Regions from separate parts of the Enterococcus sp. JNUCC 77 genome, predicted to be linked through region 2. Evidence: riboswitches for the same ligand, from Rfam matches in the RefSeq annotation. Region 2 holds a riboswitch; the other holds the start of a gene.
The links. Region 2 has a riboswitch for magnesium ahead of ACVWNY_RS12190 (phosphatase PAP2/LCP family protein). Riboswitches for the same ligand answer to the same signal wherever they lie in the genome.
Positions count from the first base shown of each region.

Region 1 (16,782 bases), 1.2 Mb from region 2:
TGTACGACCACCTTTACCAGTTGCCGCAACAACTGTGATATCTACATCTTTTTCACGGGCATATTGACGAACAGATGGCATTGCCAAAACATTTTTATTTGGGTCACTTGCTGCAACAACACCAGTTGATTTTGGTGCTTCTGCTGCAACGGGAGCTGCCGGAGTTTCAGCTGCAGCTGGCGCTGCTGATGCACTATCGTTATGACCTGGTGCATCGATTTCGACTAAAACATCGCCTACATTTGCCACTGTTCCTTCAGGTACGATGACATTTTTAACCGTTCCAGTAACTGGAGACGGAATTTCTTCAACTGATTTATCATTTTGTACTTCTAATAAAGTATCATCTTCGTTAATTGTATCGCCGGCTTTGACAAACCACTTAACGATTTCGCCTTCAGCAATACCTTCGCCGATATCAGGTAATTTAAATTGGAAAACACCGCCGCCAGATGAACTTGAACCTGATTCTACTACCGGTTCAGCTGCAGGACTTTCTGGTGTTTGTTCTGTAGCAACAACACCACTATCACCTTCGTTATCTTCGTGACCAGGTGCGTCGATTTCAACTAGAACATCGCCTACATTAGCCACTGTTCCTTCTGAAACTAAAATATTTTTCACCGTACCTGTCACTGGTGATGGAATTTCTTCAACTGATTTATCATTTTGAACTTCTAACAAAGTATCATCTTCATTAATTGTGTCACCTGGTTTTACAAACCATTTAACGATTTCGCCTTCTGCGATTCCCTCGCCAATATCAGGCAGTTTAAATTGAAAAGCCATGCTTATCTCGCTCCTTTAATTAAAATTCTACGATTTCTTTTACTTTTGCTTCAATATCGCTAGCATTTGGTAACCAGATACCTTCCGCTTGACCAAATGGGAAAATTGTATCTGGGGCAGAAACACGTCCAATCGGAGCTTCTAGGGATAATACAGCTCTTTCAGAAATTTCAGAAACTACTTGTGCACCGACACCGGCTTGTTTTTGTGCTTCTTGTACAACAACCACTCGACCAGTTTTTTCAACTGATTTGATAATTGTTTCAACATCTAGAGGAGCAACTGTTCTAAGATCAATAATTTCAACGTTGATATTTTCTTTTGCTAAATTATCGGCTGCTTTTATAGCTTCACGAACCATTGCGCCATAAGTAATAATTGAAACATCACTACCTTCACGAGTTACAGCAGCTTTATCTAAAGGTACTTCATAAATTCCTTCTGGCACTTCTTCACGGAACGAACGATACAATTTCATATGTTCTAGATAAACAACTGGATCATTGTTACGAATTGAAGAAATCAATAATCCTTTTGCATCATATGGATTTGATGGGATAACTACTCGCAAACCGGGAGATTGAGCCATCAAGCCTTCTAAATTATCAGAGTGAAGTTCAGGTGTATGCACACCACCACCAAAAGGTGAACGAATAGTGACTGGTAAATGACGTGTACCACCCATACGGTAACGAGTGCGAGCCATTTGACCTACTACTTCATCCATCGTTTCAAAAACGAAACCAAAGAATTGAATTTCTGGAACAGCGCGAAAACCTTCTAAAGCCAAACCAAACGCTAAACCACCAATTCCTGACTCAGCTAAAGGTGTATCAAAAACGCGTTCTTCTCCATGTTTTGCTTGTAATCCTTCAGTCGCACGGAATACACCACCGTTTTTACCAACATCTTCACCGAAAACTAATACATTTTCGTCTTTTTCTAGCATTAAATCAAGAGCATCAGTGATGGCTTGAATCATTGTTTTTTGGGCCATGATTATTTCGACTCCTTCGCTTCATAGAATTCAATTTGTTCTTTAATACTTTGCGGTTGTACTTCATACATATTTTTTAAGAAGTCTGAAACTTTTTGTTTAGGTACACGATCAGCTTCAGAAATTGCTTCCTTGATTTCTTCTTTTGTTTGTTCAATGATTGCTTCTTCTTTTTCTTCAGACCAAAGACCTTTTTCCGTTAAATAATTTCGGAAACGAACCAATGGATCTTTCTTTTGCCATTCGTCATCCATTTCTTTAGAACGGTAACGAGTTGGATCATCACCTGATAAAGTATGAGGACCATAACGGTAGGTCAAAGTTTCAATTAAAACTGGACCGTTGCCATTTGCTGCCCATTCACGAGCCATCTTTGATACATAATAAACAGCCAATGGATCCATACCATCAACTTGGATACCTGGGATTCCAGCAGCAACAGCTTTTTGAGCTAAAGTAGCTGCCGCAGATTGTTGTTCTCGCGGAGTTGAAATTGCGAAGCCATTGTTTTGAATGTAAAAAACGGCATTAGCATGGTAAGCTCCAGCAAAGTTAATCGCTTCATAAAAGTCCCCTTGAGATGAACCACCATCACCAGTATATGTGAAGGCAACATTTTTCTTATTACGTTTCTTAAGACCTAATGCTACACCAGCTGCTTGGACATATTGCGCTCCAATAATAATTTGTGGTGGTAATGCTTGTAAATCGTCAGCATAATGATTTCCGGCAACATGACCGCGCGACCATAAGAATGCTTCTGCTAAAGGTAACCCATGTTGAACCAATTGAGGCACATCACGATAACCTGGTAATAAAACATCTTCTTTTTCAAATGCAAATTGACTAGCTAGTTGGCTAGCTTCTTGGCCAGCAGTTGGCGCGTAAAATCCTAAACGACCTTGACGATTCAATGCAGTTGAACGCTGATCTAACACCCGTGACCAAACCATTTTAGTCATTAATTCGACCAATTCCTCATCTGATAAATCTGGGATTAATGCTTCGTTTACTACTTTTCCATCTTCATCAATTGCTTGATAAACAGGGAAATCAGCATTAATATCGGCTAATAACGCTTTAAAGTCGATCGTTTTCTTTTTTTCTGCCATGTTGTCACACTTTCCTCTCTTTTTCTCAGTCACTGATAAAACAGGAACTGAATCTGTACTACTGATTTCTCAGCTTCATCATTAAAGTATCATTTTTAACATGAGAAGACAAACAATATGCAACGCTACCATAAAAGTTTTAGCTAGAAATTTCTTATTTTTTTGTGAAAAAATGACCAAACTAAAGTGGTTTAACAAATAAAACTAACAAGAGACTGAAACCTCTTTCTTCCGCTATGATTGCCAGTCATAAATCAACTCGTGATCTAACAATTTAAAAATTACAATTTTTAATTGTGAAAAAATCCACTTGTGGAAATATACTTGCTATAAAAAAAGAAACAGAGCAACTATAAAAGTCACTCTGTTATAATTTTAAACCCATTCACCAGCAATTTTGATATATATTTTTTTCCCAATCTGCACTGCAATTAAATAGCCAACAACAATTAAGAAATACCATACCCAATAGGCATTAGGTAATGCTACAAAATCAAATTGCGCTCTTATTGGCGTGATCACAATAATAATACCAACCACTACTGCAGCCAGTAGACTAGCCAAAACTTGTGGTGCCGGACGACTTTGAATAAATGGAATTTTTCTAGTTCTTACCATTAAAACTACTAAGGCTTGCGTCGTTAAACCTACAACAAACCAACCTGTTTGAAATAGATTTTGATTTCCTATTGTATTTGCGCCAAAAACATACCACATTAAGACAAAAGTTAAGATATCAAAAATCGAACTGATTGGACCAATACAAACCGTAAATTTCAACAAACCTTTTGTTTCCCACTTTGTTGGTTTAACTAATTCTTCTTCATCCACATTATCCCAAGGAATTGTTAGCTGAGCAATGTCATAAATTAAGTTTTGCAATAAAAGTTGCATGGACAACATTGGTAAAAATGGTAGGAAGGCACTAGCAACTAAAATTGAAAAGACATTCCCAAAATTTGAACTAATCGTAATTTTAATATATTTCATCATATTACTAAATACTCGCCGGCCTTCTAACACACCGCTTTCTAAAACGGTTAAGCTTTTTTCCAACAAAATAATCGAGCTGGCATCTTTGGTAATATCAGCAGCTGTATCAACCGATATCCCCACATCGGCTTTTCTTAAAGCTGGTGCATCATTAATTCCATCTCCCATAAAACCAACCGTGTGGCCTTTTGTTTGTAAATTTTCAATAATCCGAGCTTTTTGCATTGGATTTAATTTTGCAAATAAATTAGTTGTATCACCAGCAATCTGTAATTCTTGATCACTCATTCGGTCAACTTCAGTACCTAAAACATATTTACTGGCATCAATACCTACGTCATTACAAACTTTTTGGGCTACTATTTCATTGTCACCTGTTAAAACTTTGACGTTTACTCCATGTTGATGCAAAGAATCAATTGCAGTCTTAGCAGATTCTTTTGCTGGGTCTAAAAATCCCATAAAACCGATTAAAGTCATATTTTTTTCATCACTGCTACTATAAATTGCATCACTATGGACATCTTTTTTGATTGCCACCGTGATTACTCGCATACCTTGACGATTCATTTTTTGGTTTACTTCTTGCAATTTTTCTTTTAATTCATCAGTTAAGGGTAAGATTTCTCCATTAATCTCTACTTTATCGCAGACAGTCGCCATCTCTTCAACCGCACCTTTTGTGATCATTAATTGATGATCATCTGCTTTAATCACAACTGTCAAACGACGACGTGAAAAATCAAAGGGTATTTCATCGATTTTTTGGACTGTTTGATAAGGTAATTGCTGTTTTTGTTCTTCATAGTAATTAATCACTGCAATATCCATTAAGTTTTTCCAACCAGTTTGATAAGTTGAGTTTAAAAAAGTTAGATCTAAAACTTGGCGATTTTCTTCCCCTAAAGGGTTCAAATGTTCAACTAATACCACACGATCTTCTGTAATCGTACCGGTTTTATCAGTACACAAAATATCCATGCCACCTAAATTTTGAATCGCAGCTAGTTCTTTCACAATCACTTTTTGTTTAGACAATGTCAAAGCACCTTTGGCCAGATTTGAACTAACAATCATTGGAAGCATTTCTGGCGTTAAACCAACTGCTACGGCAATTGCAAAGAAGAAAGCACTGCTCCAATCTCCTTTAGTAACACCATTAATTAGTAAAACTAAAGGGAATAAAACCATAATCATCCGTAATAGCAATTTACTAACTTTCGTCAAACCAATGTCAAAACTTGTCTTCCCACGTTTGGCTGTTGCATTTTTAGCAATGTCTCCAAAAAATGTTTGCTGCCCGGTTTTTAAAATAATAGCTTTGCCTTGACCACTCAAGACATCTGTTCCCATAAAAACTAAATTTGATAAATCTAGGGCAGTTTCCTCACTTATTTTGTTGTGGGCACTATTAATAAATTTTTCAATCGGCATTGATTCACCCGTTAACGAAGATTGATTAACGAACAAATCTTTGGTCCAAATCAAAACTGCATCAGCAGGAATCATATCACCCGTTGCTAAAGTTAGGATATCTCCAGGAACAATTTCATCCATTGGTATTTCCGCTGTTTCGCCATTTCTTGTAATGGCAGAGGTATTTTCAATCAATTCTTTTAATTCAATACTGGCTTTTTGGGAACGGTATTCTTGAATAAAAGTGATTAAAACACTCGCTAAAATCATAATAACCATTACAATTGCCGCTTGAAAATCTTTAGTGGCAATTGAAACAATCACTAACAATGCTAAAACATAAACAAAAGGATCGTTAAAGGCTTGTAAAAACAATAACCAAGCAGGCGTCGGTTTTTGTGCAGATACTTCGTTGGGCCCATATTCTTCCAAACGCGTTTTTGCATCTTGATTTGACAAACCTTTTTCAGAAGTCCTTAAGTTTAAAAATAAATCCCGATCAGTTAATTGTGCTAATTTTTTTAGTTCTTGGTCCTTGCTGATATTTTTGGCAAGGAGATTTTTCTTGCTCATCATAATAATTCCTCCAATTTCTTATTCTCTTACTCGGATGTTCGTCAAGATCCATCTTCCTCACCACCTTTCATTGTCAGACACAAAAAAACGCACACTCAACAACAAGCATGCGGAAATAACCTCAATCATGTCATCGTTGAGCTTTAGCACTATAGGGCGTAGACAAAATTTGTCAGCTACGTTAAACGTCACCTTCACGATGGCATCTGTTAGACCAACTCGGAGTCTCTCGATTCCTTTGCGGCAGTAGCTTATGTCCATATAGGAGCCTCACCTAACAATATTTATATTATTTAATAAAATAACTATAAATTGAAAATCTGTTTCTGTCAAATCATCTAAAGTTATTTTTGAATTTTTTTATCTTTAAGAAATTGATCAACTGCAGTATTTGGTTTTTGTGAAAAATAATCAGCAAATTTTTGACTCCAGATTTTTGTTTCTCTGGCTTCTGCAAATTTGTCCATCGTTTCATCATATTTTTCAATCACTTGATAGTCATAATCTTTAAAAGTGTCATAAAATACAATAGCTTCTTCGGGTAAACGTGGTTTTACTTTCATTTCAACAGTTGGTTTACCAATGCTCATTCCAGCTACTGGAAACATATAATCGGGTAGATTTAATAATTGGCTAATTGCATCAATGTCTTTGCGAATACTTCCTACAATAACACTACCCAACCCGAGGGATTCAGCGGCTAATGTTGCGCTATTCATGGCTAAGGCTGTATCAGTCACCGCAGTCAATAATGGATCAATTCCTTCAATTATCGGGAAATCAACCTCATATTTATCAGCGACTTTTTTTGAACGATTTAAATCAGCAACAAAAATTAAAAAAACAGAGCTTTTTAGCATGTGGGGATTACCTGGATTCATTGCAACTAATTTTTCTCGAATTGAGGAATCTTTTACCACAAAAATACTGTAGAATTGTCCATTCATCCAAGTTGGCGCCTGTCTTGCAGCTGATAAAATCACCTGTAATTCTTCTTCCGATAGTTGATAATTCTCATCGAAATCACGGTACGTACGACGGGTTTGTAATAGATCTAGCATTTGATTATTCATATTGACCTCCTTCATTTTTGTTTCAATTGATCGGTGATTTGTTGAAATTTATTAAAAAACACTGCCAAATTTTCTTGATTTAGACGAGTGTAATTAATCCTAAGGGACATCGTATCATTACTAAATAAAAACGCCGGAGCTACCAATAATTGTTCATCTAAAAAAAGTTCCCAATCTTTTCTCGTTAATTTTTTATTTTTCCAGGTTAAATAAGCATACAACCCACCTTCAATCGGTTCAAACTGCCAATCATTTGATAAAAGCTTTAATTCTTTTTCAAAATCACGAGCGCTTTGTTTTAAGGTGTCTACTAAATTCTGCTGCTTTTGATTAAAATAAGGATCCTTTAATGCAGTGCTGGCAACAACCTGTGGAAAAACGCTTAAAGAAAAATCAACCATTTGACGTGCTTCGGCTAAACGCACAATCAAATCACGATTTGCAACAATCCAACCAATTTTCAAAGATGAACCAAATATTTTTGACAAGGAACCTAAGTGAATGACTTCATCTGGTGCAAGTTCTTTCAAGGACGGCGGTAAATCTACGAAGGCCAATTCGCTAAACACATCGTCTTCTACAATGGGAATTTGATATTTTCGACTTAAATCAATTAATTCTTTTCTTCTTTGTAAAGACATAGTCCTGCCAGTTGGATTTTGAAAGGTCGGATTGACTAATATCATTTTGATTTTTTTGGTTAAAATCAATTGTTCTAACTGATCCACTCGCATTCCTTGGCTATCTAATTCAACACCGTACAATCGAATGCCCGCAGTAGCAAAAATTGGCAAAGAGTACAAAAATGATGGATCTTCAATCGCGACACTATCGCCATTTTGTAACATCACTTGAAGCAATAAAAACATGGCTTGTTTGGCTCCTGATGTAATTAGCACTTCATTAGAAGAAACATCGATTTTTTGTTCTTTTTTTATCCGCTGAACAATTAATTCCTGTAATGGTAAATAACCCAATGGGCTTTGCTTTTGTTCTTCCAGTAGCAATGTCTCCCATTTGAAAGAAGGTAAACGAAAACTGGGAATTAAATTCAGTGGTAATTCTCCAGTATATAGATCCAAACTTTGGACTGATTTCAATTGCTGTTGCAGTTTAACTAAATACGCTTCTTGTTGAAAATGATTGTCGGCTAATCGCCTTCGCCAATCAATCCGAGGATTAGCTGTTCTGCCCCAGTTTCCCTCGTTAACAAGCGTTCCGCTACCACGTTTTCGTACAATCCAGCCCAAAGCAACTAATTCATCCAACGCATGAACTACTGTTGAACGATTCACATGATAAGTCTCAGCCAATTTTCGCTCCGGTGGCAAACGATCTCCCGGCAGTAATTGGCCATTTTGAATATATTCGATTAACTGTTCCATAATTTGTTGATAGACTGGAATATTTTTTTGGTTATTTAACTGCCACATCAGTCGACTCACTTCCCTTAGTATTAAAATTACTGGAGGAAAGGGCCACTGTCAATCAAAAAAAGTGATAGAGGATGATCAATTTGATCTTCCTCTATCACTTTTAAATTTAAATTGTATCACCATTGAAAATTGAATTTTTAACTATTACGTAGTCAACTTTTTGGATAGATTCCAAATCGCGACCACCTGCATAAGAAATTGAAGACTGTAAATCTTGTTGCATTTCCACTAAAGTATCTTTCAAATGACCTTTAAACGGAATCCAGATTTTTTTACCTTCCACATTTTTCTTTTCACCTTTTTGAAATTCAGAAGCACTACCAAAATATTCTTTTAAAACGACACCATTTTCAACTTTGGTTTCACCTGGAGACTCTTCATGGCCAGCAAAAAGTGAGCCAATCATTACCATTGTCGCTCCAAAACGAACAGATTTAGCAATATCACCATGGGTACGAATTCCACCATCGGCAATAATAGGTTTTCGGGCAGCTTTTGCACACCAACTTAATGCTGCTAATTGCCAACCGCCAGTTCCAAAACCAGTTTTAATTTTAGTAATACATACTTTACCGGGTCCAATGCCGACTTTTGTCGCGTCTGCACCAGCATTTTCTAGTTCCCGAACCGCTTCAGGAGTTCCAACATTACCAGCAATCAAAAATGCATCCGGCAATAATTTTTTAATATGCTTAATCATATTAATCACTGGATCAGAATGACCATGGGCAATATCAATTGTGATATAATCTGGTACTAAATTTTGATCGGCCAACGATTGCACGAAATCATATTCATTCGCTTTTACACCAACACTGATTGATGTAAACAAACATCTTTTTTGCATCTTTTTAATAAACGGAATCCGCTCTTCTTCGTAAAAACGATGCATTATGTAAAAGTAACCATTTTCTGCTAAAAATTCTGCGATTGATTCATCGACAATTGTTTGCATATTAGCGGGAACCACTGGCATTTTAAAGCTGAATTTACCTAATTTAACACTTGTGTCACATTCTGAACGAGAGTTCACGATACACTTGTTGGGAATTAGTTGGATATCTTCATAATCAAATACTTTCATAAAATCCTCCATTTGTTTACACAATAAAAAACATAGGACATTTCGCCCTATGTAATTTACAATAAAAATGAGAAAAAAGCAAGAATAATTTTTATTATTCTTGCTAAAACACGAACATTAAACCTTTTTAATGTTTTTCTCTTAAGTTTTTAGCTTGAAGACTGACTAGAAAAACGACATCTTCCATTTCAGCTTCATTCGTTACATCCATTTCGATCATCTTTGTTGATGGAGATATTTGTGCAAACTTTTCTTTAAACTCATCAGACATTACTTGAATCATTGGCGTTAAATAGCGAATCCCAAAATCAGGTAGTGGGGTTTTTACTGAAAAATAGTCGTCATGAATGATGATTGAACACAATAAACCTTGATATTGTACGACTTCAATGTGCCATCCAAGCTTTTTTTGAAATATTATTTTAATTTGTGGCTCATAGTGACGAGTGAGTTGTGCCAGCAAAATTTTTAAATACTGAGAGTTTGGTAAAAAATCCATGATTGCTTCCATATTGGGTTTTTCAGCTTCCAATTGAGACGATAGCCATTTATCATCCATCAAACTTCCTCTTTTCTTATCAATTGATATATACGTACAAGAATGAACAACATAAAATTTAAAATATTGGGATAACAATATTCATAAAAACTTATTTTTTCAATTCTAATCTCATTATTTTTTCATAATTTTATTTTAACATGATATACCGCGCATGTCATTGTTTTCCTCTTTATTATCTTCACTTATCTGTTTCTACTTATTAATATTAATGCTTTTATTCTTCACAACGGTCTTGATTTTACTAAAAAAAGAGCCTTATTGCAAGCTGCAATAAAGCTCTTTTTTATTTTATTCAATTATTTTTTTCTAGCAAATTTTTTATCTTACTAAAAACTAAGAAAATTAAAAACAAATAAATTGATTATTTATTACGACCTTTATCACCAATATCTTTTCTGAAAAAATAACCATCTGTATTTGTTTTTTCTAATGCTTTGTAAACTTTTTGCTGTGCATCAGAAATATTTTCACCATTTGCTTCCACAACTAAAACCCGGCCTCCATTTGCCTTTAGACCATCTGAATCAGAAACTCCGGCATAAAAAATGTTGACATTTTCATCATCAAAGGTTGGAACCGGCATACCTTTTTGATAATCTCCAGGATAGCCATCAGCAGCTATAACAACACCAACACTAGCAAAATCATACCAGTTTATTTTTGGTTCTTTTTCATGCAACAGATCGTCAATAACTTCAGCCAAATCACTAGCTAAACGCGGCAAAACAACCTGAGTCTCTGGATCACCGAAACGGGCATTAAATTCAATAACCTTTGGTCCATCTGAAGTTGCAATTAAGCCGGCATATAATATGCCAGAAAAAGGTGTACCATTTTGAACCATACCATTTACAGCAGGTTTGACAACATTTTCGACTGCTTTATTAATAATTGATTCGGAAATTTGTGGTACGGGAGAATAGGCACCCATTCCACCAGTATTAGGCCCTTTGTTTCCTTCAAAAGCTGGCTTATGGTCTTGAGCAATAACCATTGGATAAACATCATTATTTCTAACAAAAGATAATAGCGAAAACTCTTCACCAGCTAGAAACTCCTCAATCACCACTTTAGCACCACTTTCACCAAAACGGTTTTGATTGAGCATTTCATCTAGTGCTGATAAAGCTTCTTGTTCATCCTGTGCCACTACTACCCCTTTGCCTGCAGCTAAACCGTCTGCTTTGATTACAATTGGCGTGCCTATTTTTTTTATATAGGCCTGCGCTTGATCAAAATCAGTAAATACTTCGTAGGCTGCAGTTGGAATTTGATTTTCTAGCATAATTTGTTTAGCAAACTCTTTTGAACCTTCGATCATTGCAGCTGCTTTATTAGGTCCAAATATTTTTAGATCAGCAGCTTGAAAATCGTCGACAATCCCATTCAACAATGGTACTTCAGGTCCGACAAATGTCCATTCGATTTGATTTTCTTTAGCAAATTCGATCAAAGCCGGATGATTATCTTCTTCAATAGCTAAAGTTTGAATGCCGTCATTTAGCATACCAGGATTTCCTTTTGCGCAAAATACCTCTGTCACCTTTGGACTAGCTAATATTTTTTTAGCAATGGCGTGTTCACGACCACCAGAGCCGATAATTAGAATTTTCATCAGGTCACCTCTTAATGTCTGAAGTGACGGCCACCAGTAAAGACCATCGCTACACCATATTTATTTGCCATCGCTATTGAATCTTTATCTCGAATACTACCACCAGGTTGGACAATCGCTTTAATGCCGTGTTCAGCTGCATATTCTACTGAATCATCCATTGGAAAATAAGCGTCACTAGCTAAAACAGCGCCAGCCATTTTATCAGTAGCTTGTTCTAGCGCAATTTTTACAGAACCCACACGATTCATTTGGCCGGCACCAATACCAACTGTTTGATGCTGGTTAGCAACGACGATCGCATTTGATTTCACGTGTTTGACAGCTTTCCAAGCAAATTCTAACGCTTTTAATTCCTCTTTGGTTGGCTGGCGATCCGTGACGACTTCGTACCCTTCTGCTTTTTCAGTCAAGATATCTTGGTCTTGAACTAATAAACCACCTAGTACAGATACTATTTCTACTTGTTCAGAACTTGAATTACTAAAGTCTAGTATTAATAATCGCAAATTCTTTTTCTTCGACAATAATTCAAATGCTTCAGCAGAAAAAGATGGTGCAATAATAATTTCTAGAAATAATTCATGCATCTTCTCAGCTGTTGCCAAATCAACTTCTCGGTTAGCAACAATAATACCGCCAAAAATGGAAACGGGATCGGCTTCGTATGCATAATTATAAGCTTCAAAAATTGTTTTCCCAGTTCCAATACCACAAGGATTCATATGTTTCAACGCCACAACAGTTGGTTCAGAAAATTCACGGGCAATCCTTAAAGCAGCATCAGCATCTTTAATATTATTGTACGATAATTCTTTGCCGTGTAATTGTTTCCCGCTAGCAATTGAATAAGAAACAGGAATAGCATCTTGATAAAAAGCTGCTTTTTGATGACTATTTTCACCGTATCGTAAAGTTTGTTTTAAATCATAAGTTAAAGTTAATTTTTCTGGTTCAGCAACTTCAACTGCTGCTGTTAAATATTCAGCAATCAGGGCGTCATAAGCAGCCGTGTGACGAAAAACTTTTGCCGCTAATTTTTTTCGCGTAGCTAAACTAGTTTCGTTGTTTTCAGCAAATTCTTGTAAAACTGTTTCATAATCTAGCGGATCTACCACTACAGTAACAGCCGCGAAATTTTTCGCCGCTGAACGAAGCATACTTGGACCACCGATATCGATATTTTCAATCGCATCCGCTTCCGTAACCTCTTTTTTCAAGATAGTTTCTTTAAAGGGATATAAATTCACGCAAACCAAATCTATTGGTTGAATGTCATGAGCGTCCATTGCTTCCATATGGCTAATTAAGTCTCTTCGTCCTAACAAACCACCATGGATTTTCGGGTGCAGTGTTTTCACTCTTCCGTCCATCATTTCTGGAAAACCAGTGACTTCATCAATACTGATTGTTTTTACACCGGCCTCATCTAAAACTTTTTTAGTTCCACCAGTAGAAATAATTTCAAATCCGTTTTCGATTAATTTTTCAGAAAACGAAACAATTCCATTTTTATCAGATACACTAATCAGCGCACGTTTCATGACCAAACTCCTTTATGATTTTCGCAATGACTGCGGGATAAAGTCCATGCTCAACTGCATGAATTTTTTCTTCTAAAGTTTCTAAAGTATCATTTTTATCAATAATCACTTTTTCTTGCGCAATAACTGGTCCAGTATCCACACCACTATCTACATAGTGAACAGTGACACCTGTTTCAGCTACTCCAGCTTCAAAAGCATCTTTAATACCGTGTAATCCCGGGAAACTAGGCAATAATGCCGGATGAATATTAATAATTCTTTTCGGGAATGCTTGCAAAAGTTTTTCACCGACAATTCGCATATAACCTGCCAAAATAACTAAATCAATCTGATTTTTCTTCAGTAAATTCAATAATGCATCTTCATAAGCAGCTTTATTTTCAAACTCTTTCAATTCAAAGCTTTCACTGGGAATTTGAAATTTTTCCGCTCTCTTTAAGACATACGCATCCTGGTGATCAGAAAAAAGTAAATCAATTTTTGCAGGAATCTCTCCATTTCGAACAGCATTAGCTAAAGCTTCAAAATTAGAACCATTCCCAGAAGCTAAGACAGCAATTTTCATTTATTTTGCTCCCTTAAATGAAATCGACTCATTAACTTTGTCAGTTACTTTTCCAATAATATAAGAAGCTTCATCATTTTTTTGCAACAGCTCTTGAACCGCTGCAACTTTTTCTGGTGCAACCGCTAATACCATACCAATACCCATATTGAAAATTTCGTACATTTCCATGGTAGGAATTTGACCATATTTCTCCATAGTTGAAAAAATTGGTAAGATTGGCCAGGTTCCTAATTCAATCTCACAAGCAAGTTGATCAGGTAGCATTCTTGGTAAGTTTTCAACAAATCCGCCACCAGTTATGTGAGCTACACCATGGAGTAATTCATCTTTAACCAAAGGTAAAATTGCCTTGGCATAAATCCGAGTTGGTTTTAATAATTCATCAGCTAACGATGCCCAATCAAGTTCTGGCAATTTATCCGAAATCGTAAAATCATTATCTTCAAAGAAAATTTTACGAACCAAAGAATAGCCATTGGAATGAATTCCTGATGAAGGCAACCCAATCAAAACATCGCTAGCTTGAATTTTTTCCCCAGTTACAATTTTACTTTTTTCGGCAATCCCCACAGCAAAGCCAGCTAAATCATAATCCTTATCACCGTACATACCTGGCATTTCAGCTGTTTCGCCACCAATTAAAGCTGCCCCAGCTTGCACACAACCATCAACTACACCGGCAACAACTTGTTCTAAACGTTCTGGAACATTTTTTCCAGTAGCAATATAATCTAAAAAATATAATGGTTCAGCGCCCTGCGCAATAATGTCGTTGACACACATTGCTACACAGTCAATCCCTATTGTATCGTGACGATCTGCCTGAATAGCGACCATCAATTTTGTTCCCACACCATCAGTACCAGAAATCAAGACGGGTTCTTTGACGTTTAATTGACTTAAATCAAAATTGCCGCCAAAGCCACCAATTGCGCCCATCACGCCTAATCTTTCAGTTTTCTTGACATGTTTTTTAATTCTTTCTACCACTTCATAACCCGCTTCTACATCGACACCAGCTTTTTGATATGCGTTAGCCATTATTTCTCTCCTTTAGAAAAATGAAATTTTTTCACGTAATGATTCTTGATATTTTTCTTCATAATCGTACAATGGCGTAGGATAATCCCCATTAAAATAAGCCATACATAAACCAGAATAAGGTGCATCAAACTTCAAGCCAATCGCGTCAATTAATCCTTCTTCACTTAAAAAGGCCAAAGAATCAGCACCGATTTCTGAACGAATTTCTTCAATTGAATGATTTGCTGCGATTAATTCTTTTCTTGTTTGAATATCTATTCCATAAAAACAAGGGTAGCGTAGAGGTGGTGAAGCAATTCGTACATGAACTTCTTTTGCACCGGCTTCTTTTAATAATTCCACTATCCGACGACTGGTTGTCCCACGCACAATCGAATCATCTACCATGATGACTTTTTTGCCTTCAACAACACCTCGAACTGCTGACAACTTCATCCGAACACCTTGTTCTCTTAATTCTTGGGTAGGCTGGATAAAAGTTCTTGCGATGTACTGATTTTTTACTAAACCCATTTCATAAGGAATGCCAGTTGCTTCTGCATAACCACTAGCAGCTGATAATGATGAATTTGGCACACCGACTACCATATCCGCTTCAATCGGTGCTTCAGATGATAAAATTCGACCCATATTTTTTCTAGCACTATGAACGTTTACCCCTGCAATATTTGAATCAGGTCTAGCAAAATAAATGTATTCCATTGAGCAAATTGCATGTTGTGTCTCATCAGTAAATTTTTCAACTGTCAAACCTTGGTCGTTAATAGTAATTACTTCACCAGGATTTACGTCTTGTAAAAACTCGGCACCAACTACTTCTAAGGCACAAGTTTCTGAAGCAACCACATATGCACCATTCACCATTTGTCCGATTGATAATGGTCTGAAGCCATTGGCATCTAAAGCGGCTACCATAGAATCTTCCGTCATCATTAAATAAGCAAAACCACCTTTAACAGTGTTCAAGGCTTCTTTTAATTGACTAGAAAAATCTGGTTTGGCGCTTTTACGGATTAAGTGCATTAAGATTTCTGTATCTGAATTAGAGTGAAAAATTGCGCCTTCTTCCTCTAAATCTTTTCTTAAAGTTTTAGCATTAGTTAAATTACCATTATGCGCTAGTGCAAAATCGCCATCATAAAACTTAAACAAAAACGGTTGAATGTTATCCACACTACCATTTCCGGCAGTCGCGTATCGCACATGACCAATGGCTGCTTGTCCAGTTAATTGATCTAACTGTCGTTCATCTTTAAAAACTTCAGACAATAAACCTAAATCACGGTATCCTTTTAATTTACCTTCATCATTTGATACAATACCGGCGCCTTCTTGTCCTCGATGCTGTAAACTATGGAGACCAAAATAAGTGACGCGTGCAGCATCTGGATGACCCCAGATGCCGAACACACCACATTCTTCATTTAAACTTCTTACTTCATAAGACATGGAATAGCTTCCTCCCAAAGTTCTTTGGCTGTCTTGACTGCAACATTAATTTTTCCATCATTCGCTTCAATTGTTAATTGACCATCGGCAGTTACTTCACCAATAAATTGCGCTTTTTTAACACTACTTTCAAAAGCTGCTTGATTTTCTTTTTTCACAGAAAGGATAAAACGAGATTGTGTTTCACTGAATAATTCTGCTGCTTTCAAATCAACCTTCACTGAAATCCCTAATTCATTCGCGAAAGTAGCTTCAGCTAAAGCCGTTGCTAGACCGCCTTCAGACAAATCATGAGCACTAGATACTAAACCAGCTTTAATTGCTGATAAAACCAACTCTTGGTTTTCTTTTTCAGTAGCTAAATCAAAATTCATTAGTTTCCCTTCAATTAAACCCTTTTGCATTTTTTGAATTTCAGAACCATTAAAATCGGCTTTGGTTTCACCAATCACATAGACTAAATCACCAACATTTTTAAATTGTTGAGTTGTTACATGGTTTAAGTCTTCGATTAAGCCAAC
Region 1 is NZ_JBTHIG010000001.1:1,248,639-1,265,420, reverse strand. It holds gene ACVWNY_RS06290 (dihydrolipoyllysine-residue acetyltransferase) at 1-789, opposite strand, end outside; gene ACVWNY_RS06285 (alpha-ketoacid dehydrogenase subunit beta) at 809-1,786, opposite strand; gene pdhA (pyruvate dehydrogenase (acetyl-transferring) E1 component subunit alpha) at 1,789-2,898, opposite strand; gene mgtA (magnesium-translocating P-type ATPase) at 3,274-5,880, opposite strand; M-box (ykoK) riboswitch at 6,006-6,172, opposite strand; gene ACVWNY_RS06270 (nitroreductase family protein) at 6,228-6,956, opposite strand; gene ACVWNY_RS06265 (aminotransferase-like domain-containing protein) at 6,968-8,389, opposite strand; gene guaC (GMP reductase) at 8,499-9,476, opposite strand; gene ACVWNY_RS06255 (DUF3788 family protein) at 9,604-10,035, opposite strand; gene purD (phosphoribosylamine--glycine ligase) at 10,400-11,653, opposite strand; gene purH (bifunctional phosphoribosylaminoimidazolecarboxamide formyltransferase/IMP cyclohydrolase) at 11,665-13,197, opposite strand; gene purN (phosphoribosylglycinamide formyltransferase) at 13,178-13,765, opposite strand; gene purM (phosphoribosylformylglycinamidine cyclo-ligase) at 13,766-14,809, opposite strand; gene purF (amidophosphoribosyltransferase) at 14,822-16,261, opposite strand; gene purL (phosphoribosylformylglycinamidine synthase subunit PurL) at 16,246-16,782, opposite strand, start outside.
Region 1: linked by a shared signal. The riboswitch ahead of mgtA (magnesium-translocating P-type ATPase) and the one ahead of ACVWNY_RS12190 (phosphatase PAP2/LCP family protein) in region 2 are both predicted to bind magnesium.

Region 2 (16,782 bases):
GAAACAAAACGAGATACTGTTTTTACTACTGAATATTCAGTTCGGACAGCTATGGAAGCAGTGTACGGTTTATTAGAGGTGGATCGAGGTATTCCTGAAGTTTTCGCTTCTTGCTATGATATTAGAACATTGATGAAGGCTACTTATTATTTAAATGATCAAAAGAAATTAATTGATCTAAAAGTTCCTTGGTTTACAAGTCTAGTGGAAAAGCATGAACTAAAAAAAATTAAAGGTACATTCATTGAAGAATTATTAGAAGACAGTGGTTTGTTATAATACTAAGTAATCTTTAGTGTATAAACAAGCATCGATGTGTCCTTCTATAAAAAAGATTACTATCTAAAAAGTAGATCAAAATGAACAACCGAGAAGGATTTTTCTTTTCGGTTTTTTTAAAAGTAACAGGGAATTTTTTTAAAAAAATTATTGATGGATTGGGCAGCCTCCCATGTATTTAACCATTCAAACTGTAATATTTTAATCTTCCACAGTTAAAAAATACAATCACATGATAGATTATTATTACTTTTAGTTCTCGTTTGAAACGAGAACTATTTTTTTCAAAACAAACATTAGTATACTTTTTCTAATTACAGTGGTTACCCTTCCCATTCCCAAAATTAACACTTTTTATTCCAAATAAAGCATTGCCAATACGGATTTATTCTATTCTCTACAATGTAACTCATAGGTGTATATTAAATAATAAGTAATTTCTCTTTTTTGTTCAGATTACTGCCATAGGAGACATTCAAAAAAGTAAGCTTTTAGAATTGAAACTACTGACTAGATTTCTAGAGATCTCTTATGGGTGATAATTATGGTTTATATTATTTTAGAAGATAGAGATTTTTGCGAGATATAATATTTAAACAAATACCCAAGGCAAAAGATAGGATTAAATAACTAGTTCCTCCATAACTTACGAAGGGTAATGGTACTCCTGTCATAGGAATTAATCCTAAGACGCTTGCGACATTGATACTAGATTGGATAAGTATCAGCGTCCCAAATCCAATAAGTACTAAGCTCAGTTGCTGATCTTTGCATTGAATGGATTTCTGAAAAATCCTTAAGCAAACTACAAAAATTAAAAATAAGACAAATATAGCGCCTAGCAACCCCAATTCTTCACTAATAATTGAAAAAATAAAATCTGTCTCTGCTTCTGGTAGATATCCCTGCTTAGTAAGACTATTGCCTAAGCCAAGTCCTAAAAAACCACCATTATATAAAGCATAGTAAGAATTAGCCATTTGATATCCGTATCCATGCTCATCTAAGAAAGGATTGTGAACTATAGAAATGCGATTATAAGCATGAGAAAAAAATGTTGGCAACAAATTGTTTTCGCCTAAAATTAATACAATAGTGGCTATTAAAATTATCCCCATTAAAAATAAGCCTATCCCTATTATTCCTTTTTCAACAGGAATTGCTGCCGCCCAAATGATTACTGCGACTATCACTATAATCATAAATGCTCCAGAAATTTTAGGTTGCAATAATACTAAGCCAGTAGCTAACCCTGTAATAATAAATGGTTTAGTCAATTTTACATTGGTAATATTTTTATTTTTAAAATAACTTGCTAAATATAAAATTAGAAATATAACAATGATTTCAGATGGTTGAAACTGAAATCCCCCTATCGAAATCCATCTCTGTGCGCCATTGACAGTTACAGCAAAAAAACCGACTTTTACCATAATTAAAAGGAGAAATGAAACTATTAAACCTCCCTTAATAAAAAGTGGGTGTAGCAAATACTCAAGCTTTATAAAAAAGGTTACCCCTATTATTGTCAAACTTATTATAATAAATATAAATTGCCGATATAATAAGCTTAGCGAGTATTCATCTGTGACCATCAGTCTATAAGAACTGGCACTATAAATTTCTAAAAGCCCAATTACAGATAAAATAAAATATGGAACTAAAATAACAATGTCAATTTTTCTATTCTTGATCATTCAATTTCTCCTCCTAAAACGATAGTTAGGTGGAATTGATAACCAATTCTACAAGTAACCCAAATAAAAAAGGCCTAAAACCTTTTTTGAACAGATTTTGACCTTTATAAGGTTGTCTCATCGTTCGAGTTTTAGCACTATGCAACGTAAAGAAAAAATATCTTAGTTATTTGAAAAAGCCTTAATTCGACAATTCCTGTTTGACCCATTGGTATCTTTCGATATTTCTGGGCAATAACCTATTTTTACATAGGAGCCTCACCTAACAAGTTTATTTAATTGCGTTCATATTAATTTATTTCTTTTGCCGATACAACGAATTGGAAAAATCTTAAAAAAAAGCTGATAAATTCTTATTAATTCTTTATTTAATCGGCTCTCCGTCAAATAGTGTTGCAAAGGGTTTTTATTTTTATATTAAGTTATGCTTTTCTATTAATTGCTATTACAATAAAATTTTTATTTTTTAAAAAAACTGGATATGGAATAAAAATTATAAAAACATAAATAAATGATCAAATAATAACAAAAAATGTTCTACAGACTTTAGATATATAACTGGTAATAACCATGAACTTGTTAAAAGATGAGAGTAAAGTAGTGACAATTCAGAATATAAGTGACCAAACAATTGATGATGTAAAATTCTTAGCAAAATTAAGTAATCGGAACTGTTTTACAGAATATTGAAGAACGTGAATGCATTCCCGTCAAAGTAAGTAACCATTTGTAAATATTTTTTTGGTGGACGGAAAATTGTTTTTTTCAATATATTCATTATTCTTTTCCAATAATACGATTGAAATAATTAAAAAAAAAATAAACTTACTCAAAATGATTGAAAGCAATACAACCTTAATTCTATACTTTTGGCAGTTAGATAAAATAACCTTGTTAGGTGAGGCTCCTATCCAAATATAGGCTATTGCGCAGAAATGTCGAAAGACACCAATGTGTAAAACAGGAATTGTCGAATTAAGGCTCTTCTAAAGATAGCTAAGAGAAATCTTTACGTTGGATAGTGCTAAAGCTCAGACGATGAGAACCGATTGATGTACTGTTTGCTTTTTTAGAAAGTAGCAATTGCTTATTTACGATCAATGCTGGCTTAGTCTCCTCTTTCAAGGAAAAAAGAAAGGGATTCTCATGCAAAGATCAGAAAAAAAAATTCCACGTTACACCATAACAACCATTTGTTTTACTTGCCTCACGCTATTAGTGGCTGCCAGTCCAAATTGGTTTCAACAAATAGACGAGGCAATCTATCACATCAAATGGCAATTAAATACGTCACTTTTAACGATTATCAATCTGATGGCGAAAACAGCAACGATTGGCCCAATGTCCCTGTTCTTCTTGTTACTTATGATTTATCTTTTTCAGAAAAAAGAAAAAGTTCTTGCCTTTTGGGCCGTTAGTAACCTTTTAATTGTAGGCTTTTTAGGGAGCGTCTTTAAACATATTATTGGTCGAACTCGACCAGATTTAGGTGCTTTAGTCGATCGAAGTTCCGCGAGTTTCCCTAGTGGGCATTCTCTGTTGGCGATGTGCCTTGTCTGTACGGTTTTTATCACTTTAACTTATCTTAAAGTTGAAAAAGCTAAAGGGATAAAAATTTTTTTAGTTGCTTATCTTGTTCTGATTGTTTTAGGAAGAATCCTTCTCCGCGTTCACTATCCTAGTGACGTAATTGCGGGTATGCTTCTAAGCTATAGCTGGGTAAACTTTTCGTTCAGTGTTGTGAATCAACGTTATTTACAAACTTTCGCAGAAGAAGACATCACGCAACGGAGTAGACGACATCATCGTAAAAGAAAAAGTTTACTCCTAGTGTTCAGTTTGACTCTTTTATTTTTAGGAACTCTTTCTATATCAGCTTACGGCGTCAGCATGTATCATAATTTAAAAAAAACAGCGAACACAATGTATAAACCACGAAAATCGTCAACTAAAAGTCCAGATTTGGCTAAAGGTGAACCTGTAAGTTTCTTAATTATGGGAATTGCGAATGATTCAAAACGGAAGACTGATTATCGCTCCAATGCTTTAATGGTGGTCACGGTTAACAATCAATTAAAAGAGACAACCATTACTAGTATTCCGCGAGATTATTATGTAGAAATTGCAGGCACTGATGGAGAATATAATAAAATCAATGCAGCCCACGTTTTCGGAGGTGCTGATATGCAAATTAAAACGGTAGAGAATATTTTACACATTCCTATCAACCATTACTTTTCTGTTGATATGGATGCCATGAAGGACCTTGGCGATGCTGTCGGTGGTGTTACCGTGAATAATGCCTTTGCCTTTGATGCTGAAGGTATCCATTATCCAAAAGGTAAGCAACATTTAGGCGGATGGGAAGCTTTGCAGTACGCACGTATGCGGTATGAAGATCCAGAAGGGGACTATGGTCGTCAACGTCGCCAACGAGAAGTTTTAATTCAATTAACAGACAAATTACTTTCTTTTAACAGCTTACTAAAGTATCAAGAAATTCTGGATGTTATTGGTGAAAATGGAGAAACTGATCTATCTTTTGACCAAATGATGTCCATGTTAAAACAATACACGCCTGCACTAAAAAATATCAAAACCGATCAATTAAAAGGCTACGATTTCACAGGTGATGGTGAGACTGGAATTGAAGGAATTTCTTATCAACTTGTAGAAGAAAGCGAACGCCAACGTGTCGAAAATGCCATCAAAGAGCAGATGGATATTGATACAAATCAGGATGAACAAAATCAATAATTATATTCCATAGAAGAAGCTATAACAAAAGCGTTCAATCCCGATACCTGATAAGGAATGGCTCTGTAATATGATTATAAATAATTTTATCGACATAACATATTAGAGAAATTTTTTATGATGATGACTAAAGATACAAGGTATTCTACTGAATTTAAGAAGGTTCTGGCTTCTTTAATTTCAGATAACTTACTTTAAAAAGGGAAATAAAATGAGAGTATTAACTATTAATAACTTGATTCATCGAGCTAATTTCACTCATGAGCTAACTATGGATGTAGGATATAGATTGAAGAGGGGCCAAAAATTTTGGCCTCTTTATTTCACACTAAAGGACTTACTTTATACTGGAGCCTAAAATTTGTATTCATTAGACAAAAATAATTTCTTTGAATTTAGATGTGGATTTTTAATAATAAAAATTTTATGCGTGTAAATTAATAATTTTGTATATCCCAAAGGCGGGCAATAAAATCAATCTAACTATATATGTAATTGTTGTATGCATATAGAGATTCTAAGAATAAACAAGATTTAGCAAATTGAATTATTGGAAAATATAAGGTAAAAAATACGTACAGAAATATACTGAATCTAAAAGTTAGACTTTTAAGGAGTGGAGAAATCCACTCCTTTTTTTACGATTTTTTAGTTTGAATTAAGGAAATAACATTAAAATATTCATTAATCATTTAAAAATCCATCAATATAAATAATAATTTTTTACAAACTAAAACCCATTGAAACCCTTATTACCATCGATTTTCTTCAAAAATTTATGGCTTCTAAAAAAAGTTTGTGAAAAAAATTTAAGAGAAAGCGTTGACAATATTTTTAACGATGTTATACTAATCCATGTAAAACACATATGACAAACATATTGACATATGACAAAATTAGTTGGAGGGAAATATAATGACACTTTATGGCAAATTACTTGAACGTGAAAAAAATAACAATCCTATTAAAGTAGGTGTAATCGGCGCAGGACAAATGGGATCAGGAATGATTGCACAAATTTCGACAATTCCTGGAATGATTGTTGCTGGAATCAGTGATATTAATTTAGATAACGCCAAACGTGCGGCTGAGGCTTACAATGCGAGTGCAGCTCAAAAAATTGATATTTTAACTACGACAGATTTTAAAGAAGTCATTCACTCTGATAAAGTTGAAATCATTGTTGATGCAACAGGTGTTCCAGAAGTTGGCGCACAAATTTCTTTTGAAACTTTAATTGCGAAAAAACATATTGTACTATTAAATGTTGAAATTGATATTACCATTGGCCCATTAATGAAAAAATTATATGATGCAGCTGGCTTAGTTTACACTGGTTCAGATGGTGACGAACCGGCAGTAACAACTCAATTATTTGAATTTGCTAAAACAATGGGTATGGAAGTTTTAGTTGCTGGTAAAGGAAAAAATAACGCGTTAAAAGTCAGTGCAAATCCTGATTCAGCTCAAGCAGAAGCAGATGCTAAAAAGATGTCTAGTCATATGTTGGCAGCTTTCCAAGATGGAACAAAAACTATGGCAGAAATGAATCTGTTATCTAATGCGATTGGATTTGTACCAGATAAAGTTGGAATGCACGGAATTTCAGCTGATTTAGATGGCACAGTAGAAAAACTTGATTTAAAAGAAAATGGCGGAGTTTTAGATAACTTTGGTGTTGTTGAATATGTCGATGGTTTAGCACCAGGTGTCTTCGTAATTGTGAAGGGTCAAAACGAAGGTGTGCGTCACGAATTAAGTTACTTAATGAAAAAAGGTGAACGGGATCATCACTTGTTATACCGTCCGTTCCACTTAGCTAGTTTAGAAACACCATTGACGATTGCTCGAGCAGTTTTAGAAAACGATCATGCAATTGTGCCAATGGGAGCACCAATTTCTGAGACAGTAGCGGTAGCGAAAAAAGATATCAAAGCTGGTGAAAGAATCGATGGTATCGGTGGTTATTGTGTCCGCGGTGTGCTAGAAACACATGCTGATATGAAGAAAAATGGAAATGTGCCAATCGGTTTAGTTGGCGGTAGTTCTGTAGCTAAACGTGATATTAAAGATGGTACGTTCTTAACTTATGATGATATTGAAATTGATGAATCAACTACTGTTTATCGTTTACGTAAAATGCAAGATCAAACCTTTGCAGAATAAAAATAAGTTGAATTTCTGGTGAAGCAGAAGTGATCATCGCTTCTGTTTCATTTTTTAAAAGAAAAGAGGAATGTCATGAATTTATTAATGGTCGTCGTGTTGCTTTTGATGGTGCTACAGTCACTTGCCAGTTTTATTCAAGTCCGCAATTATAATCGTTTTATTAGTAAAATTACTAAAGAATATGCTGGACAGACAGGTTTTGAACTACAGACGGATGTATCAAAGGGTTGGCTGTCAAAGACAATTGTGGCAATCGTAATAAATGAAGCCGGTACAATTGAACACTGCTATATTTGCCGCGGGTTGACAATCTTTGCAGGTTTTAGAGAAATGAAAAATTATCAAAATATGCATTTGAAAGATTTTTATGAAAAGCAACAGACAGTGAAACATCTATCTAAGACAGAGAATTTATTGGGAAACATCTACCTACGGAAAATGGAAGCGATTACTAATAATTAGGAGGAACAAATAATGAAGTATATTGAATGGTTCGGAACAAATTTTATTGGATTATTTGAAGCTGGCGGGGAGCAGTTTACAAGTTTTATGACGGGGATTGTTCCGTTATTGATTGTTCTACTGACTTTCACTTATTCAGTAATTGCCTTTATTGGTGAAGAAAGAGTCGACCGAGCAATTCGATTTTGTTCGAAATACATGGTGTTACGTTACTCAGTGATGCCGATTTTGTCAGTCTTGATGCTGACTAATCCAATGGCTTATACTTTTGGGAAATTTGTTAAAGAAGAAGAAAAACCAGCTTTTTATGACGCAGTTGTATCTTTTTTACATCCGGTAACAGGATTATTTCCTTATGCAAATGCTGGTGAATTATTTGTCTTTTTAGGTATTGCTAATGGGGTAACACAAGCTGGTTATAGTCAATCGACTTTGGCTGTTCGATATTTTATTGTCGGTGTCATCGTCGTATTTATGCGGGGTGTAGTCACTGAGCAAATCACTAAGTTTTTAATCTCTCGTGAATCGAAAAAAAATTCAGCCAAGAGTGTGGCTAGCTAGGAGGATCTTGACATGTTTAAAACAATTTTTGTGGAACCAGGAAGTAATGGTTGGGGTGTTGGATTGGAATTGACACCAACTGATCAGAAAAATAAAGTTGTTTCTGTAACGGGTGGCGGGATTCATCCAGTCGCGCAAGCAATTGCAGATTTAAGTGGGGCAGAAGCTTGGGATGGTTTTAAAAACCAAGTACCAGAAGAAGAAATGATGTGTGCTGTCATTGATTGTGGTGGTACAGCCCGAATCGGAGTTTATCCCATGAAACGGATTCCAACGGTTGATGTATTGCCTTCCTCACCATCTGGCCCTTTGGCAAAGCATATTACTGAAGATATTTTTGTTTCTGGTGTGAAGCCAAATAATATAAAATTAAGAGATAGCGCTACTGTAGAAGAAGTTCAAAGTGCTGGAATTGCCCAAGCCGAAAAAGAGATAGTTAATGCAGCGGCTGAAACTGAAGAAATTGAAGAAAAATTTGAAGAGAAATATGCAAAAGCAAAGGCAGATCACAAAGCTAATAACGAGAAGAAAGATGGCTTTTTAGTTCGTTTTTCTCGCGGAATCGGTGGCGTGATGGGTGTCTTCTATCAATCAGGTCGTGATGCGGTTGATATGCTTTTGAAAAATATTATTCCGTTTATGGCGTTTATCTCAATGATGATTGGGATTATCAACTACACTGGTATTGGTGATTGGATTGCAAATGTGCTTTCTCCTTTGGCGGGATCTCTACCAGGAATGTTGGCTTTAGCATTAATCTGTAGTATTCCAATCTTGTCACCAATCTTAGGACCTGGTGCGGTTATTTCACAGGTTATCGGTGTTTTGATCGGTACACAAATTGCAAACGGATCAATTCCTGTACAGTATGCATTGCCAGCATTATTTGCCATTAATGCTCATGTAGGTTGTGACTTTATTCCAGTTGGGTTAACATTAGGTGAAGCAAAACCTGAGACGGTTCAAGTCGGTGTGCCGGCAATTTTATATAGCCGAGTATTGACTGGTGTAGCTGCAGTAGCGATTGCTTATGTCTTCAGTTTTGGTATGTATTAAAAATTTAAAAGAAATTGAGGGATTCTCATGGTAAAAACAAAAGTAACTGAAATTGGTTCAATGGTAGAAGCATTTGCCGAAGAAAAATTGATTATTTTATTTGGCCCAGAAGCAACGGCTGAATTGAGAGATATTTGTGTCATTCATGAATTTGAAGAAAAACCAGAGGATGCCTTGAAAGTTGGTGGCCTTATTAAATTTGGTAGTCAAGAATATAAAATTGCCGCAGTTGGCTCTCAAGCTAATGCAAACTTCGAAGAATTAGGTCATATCTCGATTTATTTCCGTGATGAGATTGGCGAAATTTTACCAGGTGCGATTATTATTAGTCCAAGTAGTTATCCTGAAACAGTTGAAATTGGCGAAGTAATCGAATTTTTATAAAAGAAAATATGGTGAGGTGAGGCAATCGTTGTCTCACTTTTGCTGTTTTGGAAGGGGGTCAATAAAAATGAATGAACAAATGAATCGGGATTTAGTTAGAGTTGCCACAATGTATCATAAAGAGGATTTGAAACAGTCGGATATTGCCAAGAAAATGGGGATTTCTCGGTCGCTGGTTTCAAAATATTTGAATGATGCAAAAAAAGAAGGAATTGTTGACATTTACATAAAAAGTGAAAGTGCTTACTCAGCAGAGCTGGAATTAAGCTTAGAAAAAAAATTCGGGTTAAAACGAGCAGTCGTGCTAGACACAAACAATATCAGAGAAAATGAAGTCGAGAAAATTTTGGTGCAAACGGCTATTTCCTCCTTTAAACGAGACATTGATCAAGCAAATAAAATCGGTATTTCGTGGGGGAAAATGTTGCGGCGTTTTGTGGATGAATTCCCTTATGAAAATAGTCCTGAAACGATGATCGTGCCATTAATTGGTGGGATGGGTCCTGATCATGTTGATGTTCACTCAAATCAGCTGGCCTATGATTTGGCTCGTAAAATTAGAGGTCGTAGTCTGTATCTTTATGCGCCGGCTTTAGTTGATAATCATGAAGTCAAAACAAGTTTAATCGAGAATTCTTTAATTAAAGAAGTTTTGGCTGAAGGATGCAAGGTAGATCTTGCGCTAGTAGGGATTGCAGATCCTTTCTCAACTAAAAATACGATGACGGAAATCGGTTATTTAAATCCAGCTGCTTTGGCGGATTTAAAATCAGTCCATACAGTGGGAGATATTAATTCTCGTTTCTTTGATCGTAATGGCGAGGAAGTAGATAGTCGGATCAATGAAAATGTTATTGGCGTAAATTTAACAGAGTTGAAAAAAATTGATAAAATCGCTGCAATTTGTCACGAAGAATCTAAAAAATCAGCGCTTTATGTAGCGATTCAACATCAATTAATCAATATGATTGCCGTAACAACAGAAATAGCTGAATTTTTACTAGAAAAAACTGACAGCAGCGAAGAATAAAATTTGATTCTATTAACAAAAAACATTGAAGCTGCAATATATAATGCTAGCTTCAATGTTTTTTTATTTGACATATTTGGTTAAAAATTCTGCAACTGTTGCTTGATATTTTTCAGGTTTTTTTGAAAAGGCTTGTGCATGGGCAGCGCCTTTCACTACATATTTTTCTTTAGGACCTTTAGTTGCTTGGTAATTTTGGTCTAACATGGAAAAGGGCACAAATTTATCTGCATCACCATGGATAAACAACATTGGGCGTTCATTTTTAGCCAGTTGTTTAAGGGCATCAGCTTCACCAAAAAAATAGCCTGCTCTGACTTTAGTTACTAAACTAGTCACAGGGATTAGTGGAAATGCAGGTAGATTAAACATATCTTTCAATTGATAGCTCAATTCAGCATTAGTAGAAGTGTAACCACAATCCTCAACAAATGCTTTTACTTGCTGTGGTAATTTTTCGCCACTAGTCATCATGACAGTCGCGGCACCCATGCTGATGCCGTGAAGAACAATTTCTTGATCTGCGCCATTTTTTTTCAGAACCTGTTGAATCCACTGTTGGTAATCTTTTCGTTCGTCCCAACCGAAGCCAATATAATCGCCTGCGCTTTTACCATGGCCGCGAGCATCTGGGGTTAAAACATTATAGCCTAAATCATGGTACATCTTGGCATAGTCAGCCATGTCTTCAGCATTTCCCATATAACCATGGGCTATAATTGCTGTTTTTTTAGCATTTTCAGCTGGTAAGTAAATTGCTGAAAGTTTTAAACCGTCGCTGGCTTTTAATTGCCAGGTGGTTCGATTTTCTTTATTGTCAAACCATTTTTGTGAGTCGCTTACTTCAGTGCTACCGCTGCTTAAAAAATCTTTTTCTGAAGGAACGACAGCGTAATTGTAAAAGTAGTTTCCGGCGCCAATTAAAACGACAACAATCAATGCAACTAAACTAATTAAAATAATTTTTATCTTTTTTTTCATTCGATACTCCTTTATGCTTCTAGCAGTATAGAAGAAATACCATCTTTTGACAAGTTTACAGACAAGAATATTCATGCGAAAATAAGGAGTATTTTAAGCGAGGAGAAATCATGACTAATAAAAAAATCACTATTAAAGACGTAGCCAAACAATCGGGCGTTTCGATTGCGACCGTTTCCCAAATATTAAATGGCAACGATGATAAATTTAGTCCTAAGACGGTGGAAAAAGTTATAGCTGCCAAAAAAGCACTAAATTATGAACCAGATTATTTTGCCCGTCGGATGATTGTAAAAAAGAGTAAAACCATTGGTGTTTTGGTCCCAGACATTACTAATCCTTTTTTTGGCACTTTACTTTCAGGTATTGAAAAAATATTATATCGAGAAAATTTTGTAACGATTCTATGTAATGCCGATTCTGATGATCAGCGGGAAAGTGCTTATTTAGAAGAATTAAGTCGTCGTGGCGTAGATGGTTTTATTATTGCCAGTTCAGCCATTTCAAATGAAGCGATTAACCAAAATTTACGTCAAAAAAATCGACCTTTTATTGTTTTGGATCAAAAAAAAGCTGAAGGATTTAGTGATGCGGTCTTGTCGGATGATTTTACTGGCGGAAAAATCGCCGCCCAGCATTTAAAAGACTTAGGGCATCAGCAAGTAGCGGTCGTGTTGCCTAAAACAGCAACAGAAAATATCCAAACGAGGTTAGCTGGTTTTCGCTCCATTTATGGAACCAATTTGGAAGTGATTGATGCCAGTTTATCAAAGATCGGCGGACAAGCGGCTGTATCAAAAGTTTTAGCCAGCAAAGTGACCGGTATTTTTGCGATTAATGATGAGATTGCTTTTGGTTTATATTATGGCTTAAAGGAAGCCGGAAAAAAAATCCCTGACGATTATAGTATTGTCGGTTATGACAATATTGATATGGCGGCGTATGTAACGCCTGAATTAACAACTGTGGCTCAGCCCGTTTTGAAGATTGGCGAAACAGCTGCTCAATTATTATTAGAAAGAATTGCTCATTCAGATAAAGCCTGGGACGAAATAATGTTACCTGTACAATTAAAAATAAGAAAATCTACAGCACCCTTGAAATCGTTCTCTTGAAATTGTTTTCAAGGTGTGTTATATTTTTGGCAACGAATTAAAACGTTTTAATAAAACGTTTTAATTCAAACTAAATAAAGGTGGTTTTTACAAAATGAATACGATTACGGTAGTTGGAAGTATTAATTTGGATACGAATTTACGAGTGGACCATATGCCAAAACCAGGAGAAACAATTCATACCAAAGAATTATATACAGCCGGTGGTGGTAAAGGCGCTAATCAAGCTGTCGCAGCTAAACGTGCAGGAGCGAAAACTAATTTTATTGGTGCAATTGGCAACGATGCAGCCGGTACTGTTATGAAGGAACTTTTGTCTGAAGAAGAAATTGAATTAACTGGGGTACAAGTTTTGGAAAATCAAGTGACGGGTCAAGCTTTTATTACTGTTGATGAAACGGGAGAAAATAATATTATTATTCATTCTGGTGCCAACGATGCCTTTACGGCGGAAGATGTTCTAGCCCAAAGAGAACTGATTGAAGCAAGTGATTTCGTGATTGCCCAGTTTGAAAGCGCTGTAGAAAGCACTATTCAAGCTTTTGAAATCGCGCAAGCAGCTGGCGTGAAAACAATTTTAAATCCAGCTCCAGCGTTGGCAAAAGTACCGGAAAAATTATTAAAAGTTACTGATATGATTGTGCCAAATGAAACGGAAACAGAAATTTTGACGGGTATCACTATCACCGATGAAGCTAGCATGACTGAAGCAGCCAATCAATTACACGATTTAGGGATAGCTGTAGTGATTATTACTGTTGGCAGCAAGGGAGCTTTTTATCACTTTGATGGGAAAAGTGGGATTGTGCCAGCAATGAAAGTTAAAGCAGTTGACACCACCGCAGCTGGTGATACTTTTATTGGCGCTTTAAGCAGTATTTTGAAAAAGGATTTTAGTAATTTAGTCGAAGCAATTACCTTTGGAAACCATGCTTCAGCGATTACTGTGCAACGCTTTGGTGCACAGCCATCAATTCCATATCAAAACGAAATTGAGAAATAGGAGATTGAAAAATGAAAAAAACTAAAGTAATTAATTCAGATATATCACGAGTAATTAGTCAAATGGGTCATTTCGATACGTTAAGTATTGGTGATGCTGGGATGCCGGTCCCAATGACCACTGAAAAAATTGATTTAGCAGTAACCAATGGGATTCCAAGTTTTATGGATGTACTAGATAATGTCTTGGGGGAATTGGAAGTTCAACGAATTTATTTGGCTGAAGAAATTAAAACGGAAAATCCAACTGTGTTAAACCAAATCAAAGAACGCTTGCCTGAAATGCCAATCAGTTTTATTCCTCATAGTGAAATGAAGAGAAATTTACATCAAGTTCATGCCTTTATTCGTACTGGAGAAATGAGTCCGTTTGCCAATATTATTTTGGAAAGCGGCGTCGTCTTTTAAATTTAGGAGGAAATATTTATGAACACATTAGCAATATTAATTGGCTTAGGTCCGTTATTAGGTTGGGGACTTTATCCCACGATTGCTTCAAAAATCGGTGGGCGTCCTGTTAATCAAATTTTAGGTTCAACTCTGGGAACTTTAATTTTTGCCATGGTTTTTTCCTTAGTACAAGGGCTAGCTTTTCCAGGCGGTCGAGATTTATTTTTTGCAATTTTATCTGGTGTCGGCTGGGCAACAGCACAAATTATTACGTTCCAATCATTTAGGTTAATAGGTTCATCACGGGCGATGCCAATTACAACGGCATTCCAGTTGTTAGGTGCTTCTTTATGGGGCGTTTTTGCTTTAGGTGACTGGCCGGGAATGATGGCAAAAATCATTGGTGGTTTGGCTTTAGTAGTCATTATTGTGGGTGCTTATTTAACTGTTTGGTCAGAAGATCGGACTTCAGCAGATGCTGGTAAATTAAAAAAAGCAGTCATCATTTTATTAATTGGTGAAATTGGTTATTGGGCTTATTCAGCAGCACCTCAAGCAACTAACTTAGATGGGATGCATGCTTTTCTACCACAAGCGATTGGTATGGTGATTGTGGCAGTCGTTTATGCGATTTTCTTATCCTTTAAAGAAGAATCAGCTTTTAAAGAAAGTGTTTCATATAAACATATTTTCTCTGGCTTCTTCTTTGCTTTTGCAGCGTTGACGTATCTTATTTCAGCTCAACCAGATATGAATGGTTTGGCGACTGGCTTTATCTTGTCACAAACTTCGGTAGTCTTAGCGACACTGACTGGTATTTGGTTCTTAGGTCAAAAGAAAACCAAAAAAGAAATGCGAGTAACGATCATCGGGCTGCTTTTAATCTTGGCTGCAGCAGCGGTGACGGTCACGATTTAAAATTCAGCAGTTTTTCCTTCGATGATGCTATAATGACCATAAGAAAAGAGGGAATCTATGGAACTGACACTATCTTTCAATTTATTAGAAGCTGAATTTTTCTATGTTTCGCCTAAAAAACCTGTTTCAACAGTACCGTTAGTTTATTTGACATTTGCCTTTGATGAAGGACAAGTCGCTTATAATTTAAACAATCAAGCCAAACTAACGTGAAAAATGGAACGAATTGTCAAAACAATTTTAAAAAAATGGCAACAAGAAAATGCAGTCTATCAACAAGCATTAGATCAGGATTTAATTTTGATGCCCGATGAACACTTGGATTATCAGGCGGCTCTGGTCAAAAATTTGCTGATACTTTTAAAAGATAATGAACTTCCAGCGATTCGCCTAGAATTAGTCGGCAGTTGGCCTGTGTTTCAAACCAAAGACGGACAACTAGATTTAGCGAACTAATTAATATTTTAGGAGGAAAAACCATGATTTTAAATTATTTTGAAGGACAAGATGCTTTTTTTGAGGATTACAAAAAAGCAGTGAAAGAATTAAATTTCGATCAGCAAGCAGTGATTGATGATGTTTTGAAGCAGTTAAATGCAATTGATAATGCTGAAAAAGATGAATTAACTTATGTTTTGGAAGCTGATTTAACGATTAGTGGTAAAACAATTACTTTTCCTTTTAGAAAAGAGTTGGTGGCAAATGACATGGAAGCTTCTGTTTCCAACAAGTTTATTTACACTGGACAACCTTATGAAACGGATTTTGCAACAGAAGAACAATTATAATCATTGTATGACGGACTTTTGACGAGTCCGTTTTTTTTTTTGTGCAAAAAAACGTCTTTTTAAGTTAGTGAAAATAAGCTAAAATCACATTTGATGTGGCTTTTAAATTTAATAAATCAGTCATTTTTATGGTGAAAATTTTTCTTATTTATTAAATATTTTTATGTTCGGTACAATCTTTTGTTTTTTTGAAAAGCAATTTGTACTGAACAATCATCGAAATTCAACCGTTTCCATTTTATACTTACGTCAGGAGGTGAGGAGATGCATTACAAATTAAGTTATCTCCTATCCCAAAAAGCCAATTGTTACGTTACATTGAACGAAGCGCAAATTCAGACAGGCCTGTCTGCCAAAGAAGTTCAGCAGCAATTGAAGAAGTTACCAATTAAACAAGAGTCAACTGTAGAAGATAAATTTTTCGTACCAGCTGTCACACCAAGACAATGGGCAAATTTATTAAGCCAAGAACCAATGGAAGCTTACAGCGAGGAAGAACGGCGCTCTTTAATATTTTTAATGAGTTATTCCCAGTATGAAGAATTGTCGTTGTTTCACTTTCAAGACTTTCTAGAGATTTCCAAAGGGACAGCAATTGCTGATATAAAAAAATTGCGTAATCTATTGGAAAAGGAAAAATTGGCATTGACTTATTCTCGTAAAGAAGGATTTCTGGCTTCTGGTGAAGAAGAAGCAATTCGTCGTTTTGCCAAAAACTGTGTTGCCTTTTTATTACAAAGTAGCAGTGGTAAATTTGGCCTGCTGTATTGGCTGAATCAACAAGATTTAAGTCTTTATGCTGCTTGGCGCGATACCATTCAAGAAAAAAGTCAGCTAGTTGGTTTAGAAATCGTACCTAGTCGGATTGATGAAGTTGCTGTATTTTTAGCTTTTTCTGCTAAACGAATGGCTGATTCACAATTAGCACCTTTAACCGATCGGCAATTGGTGCGCTCACTGACTGCGTATCATGCCAGTGAACAAATTTATCAAAATTTTTTTGACCAAGCCCATTTAAACGAGCTTGATTATTTAACCATTATTTTGATGACTGTCACTCAGGGCGAAATTCAAGACATTCAACTGGATCAATTATTAAGTTGCTCGGCTGAAATCATTCATCGGATGGAAAATTTATCAGCGATTGGTTTTTCAAATTTTCGCGAATTGTTGATGAATTTGTTTTATCACTT
Region 2 is NZ_JBTHIG010000001.1:2,494,058-2,510,839, reverse strand. It holds gene ACVWNY_RS12200 (oleate hydratase) at 1-279, shown strand, start outside; gene ACVWNY_RS12195 (FtsW/RodA/SpoVE family cell cycle protein) at 834-1,976, opposite strand; M-box (ykoK) riboswitch at 2,086-2,253, opposite strand; M-box (ykoK) riboswitch at 2,860-3,026, shown strand; gene ACVWNY_RS12190 (phosphatase PAP2/LCP family protein) at 3,123-4,733, shown strand; gene ACVWNY_RS12185 (NAD(P)H-dependent oxidoreductase) at 5,649-6,899, shown strand; gene ACVWNY_RS12180 (transcriptional regulator GutM) at 6,975-7,364, shown strand; gene srlA (PTS glucitol/sorbitol transporter subunit IIC) at 7,377-7,925, shown strand; gene srlE (PTS glucitol/sorbitol transporter subunit IIB) at 7,938-8,981, shown strand; gene ACVWNY_RS12165 (PTS glucitol/sorbitol transporter subunit IIA) at 9,009-9,365, shown strand; gene ACVWNY_RS12160 (sugar-binding transcriptional regulator) at 9,433-10,395, shown strand; gene ACVWNY_RS12155 (alpha/beta hydrolase) at 10,459-11,376, opposite strand; gene rbsR (ribose utilization transcriptional repressor RbsR) at 11,487-12,491, shown strand; gene rbsK (ribokinase) at 12,586-13,494, shown strand; gene rbsD (D-ribose pyranase) at 13,506-13,901, shown strand; gene rbsU (ribose/proton symporter RbsU) at 13,920-14,801, shown strand; gene ACVWNY_RS12130 (hypothetical protein) at 14,859-15,014, shown strand; gene ACVWNY_RS12125 (hypothetical protein) at 15,018-15,257, shown strand; gene ACVWNY_RS12120 (DUF5960 family protein) at 15,281-15,589, shown strand; gene ACVWNY_RS12115 (BglG family transcription antiterminator) at 15,854-16,782, shown strand, end outside.